DNA from 2 places in the Streptomyces sp. NPDC107654 genome. Region 2 is predicted to be linked to the other one. Evidence: riboswitches for the same ligand, from Rfam matches in the RefSeq annotation. Region 2 holds a riboswitch; the other holds the start of a gene.
What was found. A riboswitch is a leader RNA that binds a small molecule or an ion and turns the genes downstream of it on or off. The one in region 2 is predicted to bind glycine.

Region 1 (5,575 bases), on a different contig from region 2:
GTCCAGCTCCCGCGGGTACGCCGACCAGCCCGCGATGATCACCTTCGGGCGGTGCTCCTTGGCGAGCCTCTCGACCTCGGCCATGTCGACCAGGCCGGTCTCGGCGTCCACGTGGTAGGCGACCACGTCGAACTGCTTGCCGGAGAAGTTCAGCCGCATCCCGTGGGTCAGGTGGCCGCCGTGCGCCAGGTCCAGGCCGAGGATGGTGTCCCCGGGCTGGGCCAGCGCGAACAGGGCCGCCTGGTTCGCGGAGGCACCGGAGTGGGGCTGCACGTTGGCGTACTCGGCGCCGAACAGCTCCTTCACCCGGTCGATGGCGATCTGCTCGGCGACGTCGACGTGCTCGCAGCCGCCGTAGTAGCGGCGGCCCGGGTAGCCCTCCGCGTACTTGTTGGTGAGGACCGAGCCCTGCGCCTCCATCACCGCGAGCGGCGCGAAGTTCTCGGAGGCGATCATCTCCAGGGTCGACTGCTGACGGTTCAGCTCGGCGTCGACCGCGGCGGCGATCTCCGGGTCCAGCTCGTGCAGGGGCGTGTTCAGAACAGTCATACGACTACGACTCCTCAGCCGGCGGAAAAGGCGGTGTACTCGTCGGCGGAGAGCAGATCGGCCGGCTCCTCCGCGACGCGTACCTTGAACAGCCAGCCGCCCTCGAAGGGAGCGGAGTTCACCAGCGACGGGTCGCTGACGACGTCCTCGTTGACCTCGGTGATCTCACCGGTGACCGGCGAGTACAGGTCGGACACCGACTTCGTCGACTCCAGCTCGCCGCAGGTCTCGCCCGCGGACACGGTGGAGCCGACGTCGGGGAGCTGGACGAAGACGACGTCACCGAGCGCGTTGGCCGCGTGCTCCGTGATGCCGACCGTCGCGACGCCGTCCTCGGCGGCCGACAGCCACTCGTGCTCCTTGCTGTAGCGCAGCTGCTGGGGGTTGCTCATGGCCTGAATTCTCCTGTACACGCGGGAGTGCTGATGACGGGGGGACTGCGGAAACCGCTGGTGAGCGGCCGAATGTGCGCAGGGTCACGTGCCGGCCACGGGGCGGGGCCCCGGAGACGGCCGACCGCGCCCAGTCTTTACTTCTGGCGCTTGTAGAACGGCAGCGCCACGACCTGGTACGCCTCGTGGGTGCCCCGGATGTCCACGCCGACGCCCCCGGTGCCCGGCGCGGCGTGCGCCGCGTCGACGTAGGCCATGGCGATCGGCTTGCCCAGGGTGGGGGAGGGGGCGCCGGAGGTGACCTCGCCGATCACCTCGCCCCCGGCGACGACGGCGTACCCGGCGCGCGGCACCCGGCGGCCCTCGGCGACCAGGCCGACCAGCACCCGCGGGGGGTTCTCCTCGGCCCGGGCGGCGGCCCGCGTGAGCGCCTCGCGGCCCACGAAGTCGCCTTCCTTCTCGAACTTCACCACGCGGCCGAGCCCGGCGTCGAAGGGGGTCAGCTCACGGGTCAGCTCGTGCCCGTACAGCGGCATGCCCGCCTCCAGGCGCAGCGTGTCCCGGCAGGACAGCCCGCACGGCGCCAGGCCGACGCCCTCGCCGGCCTTGGTCAGCGCCTGCCACAGCTCGACGGCGTGCTCCGGCTTCACGAACAGCTCGAAACCGTCCTCGCCGGTGTAGCCGGTGCGGGCGATCAGCGCCGGGACGCCGGCGACCGTGCCGGGCAGGCCGGCGTAGTACTTCAGACCGTCCAGGTCGGCGTCGGTGAGCGACTTCAGGATCCCGGGGGACCGGGGACCCTGCACGGCGATCAGCGCGTACGCGTCCCGGTCGTCGCGGACCTCGGCGTCGAAGCCCCCGGCGCGCTCGGTGAGCGCGTCCAGCACGACCTGGGCGTTGGAGGCGTTGGCGACGACCATGTACTCGGTCTCGGCCAGCCGGTAGACGATCAGGTCGTCCAGGATGCCGCCGTCGGCCTGGCAGATCATGGTGTAGCGGGCGCGGCCCACGCCGACGGAGGCGATGTTGCCGACCAGGGCGAAGTTCAGGAACGCGGCGGCCTCGGCGCCGGTGACGGTGATCTCGCCCATGTGGGAGAGGTCGAAGAGACCGGCCTTCGTGCGCACGGCGAGGTGCTCGTCACGCTCGGAGCCGTAGCGCAGGGGCATGTCCCAGCCGGCGAAGTCGGTCATCGTCGCACCGAGCGAGCGATGCACGGCATCGAGCGCGGTGTGACGGAGTGCAGAACTGCTCATCGGACGGTCGTCTCCCAAGGCAGGCGGACAGGCGAGGAACGTTCCTCCCCATCTGTCATCGGAACCTGAGAGGTTCGCCACGACCGCCACGGGGACGATCACGGCTTGCACCTTGGGTGGAGCCACTGTCTGCAGCGGCCCGCTTTTCAGATGTGCCTCGCCCGCGCGGTAACGGGGCCTGAGAGATTCAAGGGAGGGACTTGCTCCTTCGGCGCCCCGGCACCAGTGCTGCCAGGGACTCTCCCGCGCGGATTCAAGCGGCCGGTATGCAGTTGGCGGGCACATCATTGCACGCCGCACCCCGCCCAGCCAGAGCACGCTCCTTGTGACCAACCCGTAGCCGTACGCACACGAATCGCCGACCGTTGCGCATTACCTTCCCTTTACATACGACGGGCATGGGATTGACCGAGCCCACAGGGGAGGACGATCACGGTGAACAGGACCTCGGCCTACGCCACCGACGCCGGCTTCGCGGTGCCGAAGCAGCCCACCGCCCTCTCCCGCGAGCGCAGCGCGGACCGCCCCGCACCGGTCGTCCGCGACCTGCGCGACCGCGCCGGCCGGAGCCCGCACGCCCTGCTCTTCGGCCCCCGCGACCTGGTGGTGGTCACCGGACTGCCCGGCAGCGGCAAGTCCACCCTGATGCACCGCGCCGTCACCGGCCGGCGCGTCGACTCCCAGGACGCCCGCGACCGCTGGCAGGCCCGCGTCCCCGGCTTCCTCCCCTACGCCCTGTACCGCCCCCTGGTCCGCCTCGCCCACTACGCCGGACTGCGGCGCGCCCTGCGCACCGGCGAGGGGGTCGTCGTGCACGACTGCGGCACCCAGCCCTGGGTGCGCGCCTGGCTGGCCCGCGAGGCCCGCCGCCGGGGCGCCACCCTGCACCTGCTCGTCCTCGACGTCAGCCCCGAGACGGCCCGGGAGGGCCAGCGCGAACGCGGCCGGGGCGTGTCCCGCTTCGCCTTCCGCCGCCACCGCCGGACCACCGCCCGCCTGCTGCGCGCGGTGGAGAGGGGCGAGCCGCCCGCCGGCTGCGGCGCGGCCGTGCTGCTGGACCGGGACGCGGCGGACGTCCTCGGCCGGGTCGGCTTCACCCGGTGACGGCTGCCGGTCTCGCGCGGGGGCGGGGCCGGGTTTCGGACGGGGCGCGGGTGCGGCTTCAGGCCGTGGCGGGCGCCGGCTTCAACGGTGGCGGGTGCCGGCTGCGAGGGAGGCGGTGGGCGTCGGCTGCGAGGGCTGCGGGTGCGGGTTTCAGTCGGAGGCGGATGCCGGTTCGGGCGGGGGTGGGTGCGGGCTCTGAGCCGCGACGGGTGCCGACTTCACCTATGGCGGCGGCGGCTGCACGCGGCGGCGGCGCCGGCCCCACGTGGTGGCGGGCGTCGGCTGCGAGGGGGGCGGGTGCGGGCTTCAGCCCGTGACGGGTGCCGGCTTCGCGCGGTGGCGGGGTGCCGGCCTCGCGCGGTGAGGCACTGTCACCGCCACCCGCTAGCCTTTTCGCGCACAGCAGTGATCCCCAGCAGGCGGTAGGCAGATGGACTTCCCGGCGGACCTTCCCGCGGACTTCCCGGCACAGGCGCACCCCCACCCGCACGGCGGGTGGCCCGGCAACGAGTTGGAGGAGGTGCTCTCGGCCTCCCTCGGCGTGCCCGCGGCGGGCGGTCGGATCGTCGAGGTCCTCGGCCGCAGCTTCCTGTGGATACCGCTGCCGAACGGCGGGGGCCCGGACAGCGGCCCGCTGGACCTGCCGACGATGGACATCGAGGGCCAGACGTACGTCCCGGTGTTCAGCTCCGAGGAACAGCTGCGCCAGGTGGCCGGTGCCCACATGTCGTACACCGTCGCCCCCGCCCTGGAGTTCGCCCGCGGCCTGCCCCCGCAGGCGGGCATCGTGGTCAACCCGGGCGGTGTGGTCGGCGTCCCGCTGCCGCCCGACGCCGTGGCCGAGCTGTGCAGGGCCGGCCGCACCCCGCTCGACGGCCCCAACACCGGCGGCCGGGTCCGCCTCTTCGAGCCCGACTGGCAGGACGACCCGGTCGACTTCCTCTCCGCCGCCTCCGCCGAGTTCGCCGAGGCCGGCGTGATCCTCACCGCCCGCCGCTGCCTGGCGGCCGTCGAGACGGCCGACCCGGTGATGTTCGTCGGCGTGGAACTCTCCCAGTGGGAGGGCGACCTCCGCACCCGCCCCCTGGAGGCCCTGGGCCGGGCGCTGGGCAGGGTGCCGGTCCGGTGGCCGGTCAGCCTGGTCCTGATGGACGTGACGGACGACCCGGTGGCCACCTGGCTGAAGACCAACGTCCGCCCCTTCTACGAGTACGGCCACTGAAGGCGCCCCCGCGCACGAACACAAGGCCCCGAGTCGCAGGGCGCATAAGCTGTCTCCGAACGCAGGGGCACGGAAAAGAGAAGGGCACGACAGGTGAGCGCGAGCCACAGCGGAAGCGTCGAGCACACGCTGCGCCAGGTCACGCCCGGACGCTACGACGCCTACGAGGCCCTGCTCCGCGCCCTCGCCATCCCCTCCTCCGGCCAGATCTGGATGCTGCTGTGGCACGGCCAGGCCGGTTCTCCGGACGCCCAGTACGGGGACATGGAGGTGGACGGCTGCCACTACGCCCCCTGCGTCACCTCCGCCCAGGAGCTGTCGGCCAGCGGCTGGAACCGCTCGTACGAAGTGGTCGACGGCCTCGACGTGGCGCGCACCCTCTACCCCGACCACTACGGACTCTGGCTCAACCCGCACGCCCCCGGCGGCGGCGTCGGCATCCCCTGGCTGGATCTGCGCCGTATCGCCGCCGGCCTGGACCGCCAGCCCGCGGGACCCCTGCGGCTGTCCGAGCCCGGCATCGAGATCCCCCAGTTCTACGCCCTGCTCGCGCAGAACGCGCACCGGACCCCCGCGCTGCGCTCGCTGCGCCGCGCCTGGGTGCAGCCGGCACTCGGGGCGCCGTACCTCGCCATCGGCCTGGACGTCTACGACGCCTCCCCGGCCGCGGTCGACTCGGTGCGCGCGATGATGCAGCAGTCCATCGGGGCGGTCCCGGAGGGGCTGCCGGTGTCGACGGTCGCCATGACCGACGACCACGACCCGGTGGTGATGTGGATGCGGGCCAACGCGCGCCCCTTCTACGACCGCGAGGCCCACGTCCCCGCGCCCCCGCCGCAGCCCCCGCTCCAGGCCCCGGCCCTGCCGCAGACCCCGGCGCCCGGATACGGCTACCCACCGGTGCACGGCGGTTACTGACAACAGTGCCGCGTGGCACGCGCTTTGGCTGCCGGCGCAGAATTTACGAGCCGGACCCACTTCTGCGCGCGTAGACATCGCCCGATCGTCCCGAACCGCGCAAATTCGCCGTTCTGCCCCAACTGGGCCGCGTC
Region 2 (5,575 bases):
TGTTCGGGGTCCACTCGGCGATGCCGATGGCGCAGGCCCGCCGGCTGGCGCCGAACGCCGCCTATCTGGTGCCGCGCTTCAGTCTGTACCGGGCGATCAGCGAGCAGGTGATGGCGCTGCTGCGGGAGCTGTCACCGCTGGTGGAGCCGCTGAGCCTGGACGAGGCGTTCGTGGACCTGGAGGCCGGGGGAGCGGCCCGGGACGAGGAGTCGGCGCGGCGGGCCGGCGAGAAGCTGCGCGCGGACATCCGGGCGGTCACGGGTCTCACCGGTTCCGTGGGGCTCGCCGCCTCGAAGATGCTGGCGAAGATCGCCTCCGAGCAGGCCAAGCCGGACGGCCTGGTGCTGATCGAGCCGGGCACGGAGCGGGCGCTGCTGGCGCCGATGTCGGTGCGCACCCTGCCGGGGGTCGGGCCGGCCACCGGTGACCATCTGCGCCGAGCGGGGATCACCACGGTGGAGGAGCTGGCGGAGGCCGGCGAGGACGAGCTGGTCCGGCTGCTCGGCAAGGCGCACGGGCACGCGCTGTACGCCATGGCCCTGGCCCGGGACGAGCGGCCCGTGGTGGCCGAGCGGGAGACCAAGTCGGTGTCGGTGGAGGACACGTACGACGTGGACATCCACGACCGGCTGCGGGTGGGCCTGGAGGTGCAGCGGCTGGCCGACCGGTGCGTACGGCGGCTGCGCGAGGCCGGGCTGTCCGGGCGGACCATCGTGCTGAAGGTGCGGCGGTACGACTTCTCGACGCTGACCCGCTCCGAGACGCTCCGAGGGCCTACGGACGACCCCGCGGTGATCCGTGAGGCGGCGGCGCGGCTGCTGGACTCCGTGGACACCACGGGCGGGGTGCGGCTGCTCGGGGTGGGGGTGTCCGGGCTCGCCGACTACACGCAGGAGGACCTGTTCGCGCAGGCCCTGCCCTCGCGGGCCGCCGAGGCGCCGCAGGAGGCCGTCGCCGAGACGGTGGCGGTGCGGGTGGAGACCGTCGAACGGCAGTGGCGGGCCGGGCAGGATGTGCGGCACGCGGAGTTCGGGCACGGGTGGGTGCAGGGGAGCGGGCTGGGACGGGTGACCGTGCGGTTCGAGACACCCCGGTCCGAGCCGGGCCGGGTACGGACGTTCTTCGTGGACGATCCGGCGCTGGAGGGTGCCGATCCGCTGCCGTTGGTCCGCGACGTGGCGGCTCAGGCCTCCTCCGAGCCCGCCAGCTTGCCGAAGTCGTGGTCCGGGACCCTGGGGGGTGAGGCCACGTCGAGGCCGTAGTGGTGGTAGAGCTGGAGTTCCTGCTCGGGGGAGAGGTGGCGGCCGACTCCGAAGTCGGGGGCGTCCTTGATCAGGGCGCGCTCGAAGGGGACGTGCAGGGTGCCGTCGACCAGTTCGCTGGGCTCCAGGGGTACGAAGGCGTCCCGGGAGAACAGGCCGGTGCGTATGGCCGCCCACTCGGGCACACCGGTGGCGTCGTCCAGGTACACCTCGTCGATGGTGCCGATCTTGGTGCCATTGCGGTCGAACGCCTTGCGGCCGATCAGGTTGCGCGGATCGATGTCGGTCTGCACGGTCCCTCTCCCTCCACGTGGTCGCAACTCATCCGTAAGCACAACGAAAGAGCACATTCACGGAGGCGGCCACTCGAAGCCTCCGGCGTTGACCTCGCTGGTACGCTGACAGCGGCTGCTGACCCCGTGCGGGAGAGTCCTCCGACCACGTCGGAGGCGCCGAAGGAGCAACTCCTCCCCGGAATCTCTCAGGCCCACGTACCGCACGGACGAGGTCACTCTGGAAAGCAGGGCGGATGTCGACGGCTTCCGCCCTCACCGACGGTGAAAGCCGGCGTCCCCGGGCGCCCGGTGAAGCTCTCAGGTTGAGATGACAGAGGGGGAGGCCGTCGGGGTATCCGTACCGGGGTGCCCCTCGAAGGTCGCGTCAGACCCAGGAGGCCTCCGCAATGACCGCCCATCGCACTCCGCTCTCCGAGCTCGAAGCGGGCATCCCGTTCGAGCAGCGCCACATCGGCCCCGACCAGGAGGCGCGGGCCAAGATGCTCGCGCAGGTCGGGTACGGTTCGCTCGACGAGCTGACCGCCGCCGCGGTCCCGGACGTGATCAAGAACGCCGAGGCCCTGCACCTGCCGGGCGCCCGCACCGAGGCCGAGGTGCTCGCCGAGCTGCGTTCGCTCGCCGACCGCAACCAGGTCCTCGGTTCCATGATCGGCCTGGGCTACCACGGCACCTTCACGCCGCCGGTCATCCTGCGCAACGTCATGGAGAACCCCGCCTGGTACACGGCGTACACGCCGTACCAGCCGGAGATCTCCCAGGGCCGTCTGGAGGCCCTGCTGAACTTCCAGACGATGGTCGCCGAACTCACCGGCCTGCCCACGTCCGGCGCCTCCCTCCTGGACGAGGGCACCGCGGCCGCCGAGGCGATGGCGCTGTCCCGGCGCATGGGCAGGAACAAGAAGGGCCTTTTCCTGGTCGACGCGGACGCGCTGCCGCAGACCATCGCGGTGATCGAGACCCGAGCCGAGCCGACCGGCGTCGAGGTCGTCGTCGCCGACCTCAGCGAGGGCATCCCGGCGGAGATCGCCGAGCGCGAGATCAACGGTGTGCTGATCCAGTACCCGGGCGCCTCCGGTGCCGTACGCGACCTCAAGCCGGTGATCGACCAGGCGCACGAGCTGGGCGCCCTCGTCACCGTCGCCGCCGACCTGCTCGCGCTGACCCTGCTGACCTCGCCGGGCGAGCTGGGCGCGGACATCGCCGTCGGCACCACCCAGCGCTTCGGTGTGCCGATGGGCTTCGGCGGCCCGCACGCCGGCTACATGGCCGTGCACGAGAAGTTCGCCCGCAGCCTCCCCGGCCGCCTCGTCGGCGTCTCCGTCGACGCCGACGGCAACAAGGCGTACCGGCTCGCGCTGCAGACCCGTGAGCAGCACATCCGCCGCGAGAAGGCCACCAGCAACATCTGCACCGCGCAGGTGCTGCTCGCCGTGATGGCCGGCATGTACGCCGTCTACCACGGCCCGGAGGGTCTGAGGACCATCGCGCGGCGTACGCACCGCTACGCCACGATCCTCGCCGAGGGCCTGAAGGCCGGGGGCGTGGAGATCGTCCACGGTGCCTTCTTCGACACCGTCACCGCGCGCGTGCCCGGCAAGGCCGCCGAGGTCGTCGCCGCCGCCCGGGACAACGGCGTCAACCTGCGCCTTGTGGACGCCGACCACGTCTCGGCAGCCTGCGACGAGACCACCAACCGGGCCCAGCTGGAGGCCGTACTCGCCGCCTTCGGTGTCGCGGGCGACATCGAGGCGCTGGACGCCACCGCCGGGGACACCCTCCCCGAGGCGCTGCTGCGCACCGACGACTACCTCACCCACCCGGTCTTCCACGAGCACCGTTCCGAGACCGCGATGCTGCGCTACCTGCGCAGGCTGGCCGACCGCGACTACGCGCTCGACCGCGGCATGATCCCGCTGGGCTCCTGCACCATGAAGCTCAACGCGACCACCGAGATGGAGCCGGTCACCTGGCCCGAGTTCGGGCAGCTGCACCCCTTCGCACCCGCCGAGCAGGCCGAGGGCTACCTCACGCTCATCCGTGAGCTGGAGGAACGTCTCGCCGAGGTCACCGGCTACGACAAGGTCTCGCTCCAGCCGAACGCCGGTTCGCAGGGTGAGCTGGCCGGTCTGCTCGCCGTGCGCGGCTACCACCGGGCCAACGGTGACGCGCAGCGCACGGTCTGCCTCATCCCGTCCTCCGCGCACGGCACCAACGCGGCCAGCGCCGTGATGGCCGGCATGAAGGTCGTCGTCGTCAAGACCGCCGATGACGGCGAGATCGACGTCGAGGACCTGCGCGCCAAGATCGAGCAGTACCGCGACGAGCTGGCGGTGCTGATGATCACCTACCCGTCGACGCACGGGGTGTTCGAGGAGCACGTCGCCGACATCTGCGCCCGGGTCCACGAGGCGGGCGGCCAGGTGTACGTCGACGGCGCCAACCTCAACGCCCTGGTCGGACTGGCCAAGCCGGGCCACTTCGGCGGTGACGTCTCCCACCTGAACCTGCACAAGACCTTCTGCATCCCGCACGGCGGCGGCGGTCCGGGCGTCGGCCCGGTCGCGGTCCGCTCGCACCTGGCGCCGTACCTGCCGAACCACCCCCTCCAGCCGGAGGCCGGCCCGGAGACGGGCGTGGGCCCGATCTCGGCGGCTCCCTGGGGCAGCGCGGGCATCCTGCCGATCTCGTGGGCGTACGTCCGTCTGATGGGCGGCGAGGGTCTGAAGCGGGCCACGCAGGTGGCCGTGCTCTCCGCGAACTACATCGCCAAGCGCCTGGAGCCGCACTACCCGGTGCTCTACACCGGCCCCGGCGGCCTCGTCGCGCACGAGTGCATCATCGACCTGCGCCCGCTGACCAAGGCGACCGGCGTCAGCGTGGACGACGTGGCCAAGCGCCTGATCGACTACGGCTTCCACGCGCCGACCATGTCCTTCCCGGTGGCCGGCACGCTGATGATCGAGCCGACCGAGTCGGAGGACCTGACCGAGCTGGACCGTTTCTGCGAGGCGATGATCGCCATCCGCGCGGAGATCGAGAAGGTCGGCTCCGGCGAGTGGTCCGCCGAGGACAACCCGCTGGCCAACGCCCCGCACACCGCCGCCGCGCTCGGCGGTGAGTGGACGCACGCCTACAGCCGCGACGAGGCAGTCTTCCCGGCCGGGGTCTCGGCCGCCGACAAGTACTGGCCGCCGGTGCGCCGCATCGACCAGGCCTTCGGTGACCGCAACCTGGTGTGCTCCTGCCCGCCGCTGGACGCGTACGAGGACTGAGTGAGCCGTGGGTGAGGGCCCCGTCCGGACGACGTCCGGGCGGGGCCCTTCGTATGTGGTTGTGGTTGTGGCGGGTGTCGGCGTGCCGGGTGCCGGGTGGCAGTCGTCAGGTGGCAGTTGTCGGGGGTCGGGCATCAGGACGTGGCCAGGGCGACCTCTGTCGACTTGATCAGGGCGATCACCGGGGTGCCCTCGGCGAGGTCCAGGTCGGCGGCGGACTCCCGGGTGATGGCCGCGGTCAGCCGGCCGCCCTCGATGTCGATCCGCACGGTGGCCATGGCACCGCCGGTGGACAGGTGGGTGACGGTGCCGGGCAGCTGGTTGCGGATCGAGACACGGTGGACCGGGGCGGTGGCCAGGGACACCTCGGTGGACTTCACCAGGGCGCGGACCGTGGCGCCCTCCGACAGGGCGAGGTCCCGGGCAGCCTCCAGGGTGATGGCCGCGGTGAGGTCCTGGCCGCCGGTCAGGCGGATCTTCACGGTGGCCATGACCTCGCCGGAGTGCACCTCGGTGACGGTGCCGGGGAGCTGGTTGCGGATGCTCAGGGTCATGGGCACCCACCGTAGAGCGCCGGTCCGCTCAGGCCGGGTATGCGTGGGTCTGCGTCGCCTTGACCGTCGCCCAGACCGGTGCACCCGGGTGCAGGTCCAGTTCGGCGGCGGCGACGGTCGTCAGGTCCGCCGCGAGCGGCAGCTCGCCGGTGAGGTCGGCGCGGATCTGGTCGCCGTGCGTCTCCAGTCCG

Region 1: it holds a riboswitch for glycine, as region 2 does, so the genes downstream of both, gcvT (glycine cleavage system aminomethyltransferase GcvT) here and gcvP (aminomethyl-transferring glycine dehydrogenase) in region 2, are expected to answer to the same signal.

Annotation. Positions count from the first base shown of each region.
Region 1 is NZ_JBVKBI010000010.1:46,598-52,172, forward strand. Features, by position in the region: gene glyA (serine hydroxymethyltransferase) at 1-549, opposite strand, end outside; gene gcvH (glycine cleavage system protein GcvH) at 564-941, opposite strand; gene gcvT (glycine cleavage system aminomethyltransferase GcvT) at 1,079-2,197, opposite strand; glycine riboswitch at 2,240-2,353, opposite strand; glycine riboswitch at 2,354-2,453, opposite strand; gene ACZ7N4_RS19355 (AAA family ATPase) at 2,633-3,301, shown strand; gene ACZ7N4_RS19360 (enhanced serine sensitivity protein SseB) at 3,732-4,523, shown strand; gene ACZ7N4_RS19365 (enhanced serine sensitivity protein SseB C-terminal domain-containing protein) at 4,617-5,441, shown strand.
Region 2 is NZ_JBVKBI010000042.1:21,842-27,416, reverse strand. Features, by position in the region: gene ACZ7N4_RS38090 (DNA polymerase IV) at 1-1,262, shown strand, start outside; gene ACZ7N4_RS38085 (PRC-barrel domain-containing protein) at 1,184-1,555, opposite strand; glycine riboswitch at 1,675-1,769, shown strand; gene gcvP (aminomethyl-transferring glycine dehydrogenase) at 1,945-4,830, shown strand; gene ACZ7N4_RS38075 (TOBE domain-containing protein) at 4,965-5,384, opposite strand; gene ACZ7N4_RS38070 (ABC transporter ATP-binding protein) at 5,413-5,575, opposite strand, start outside.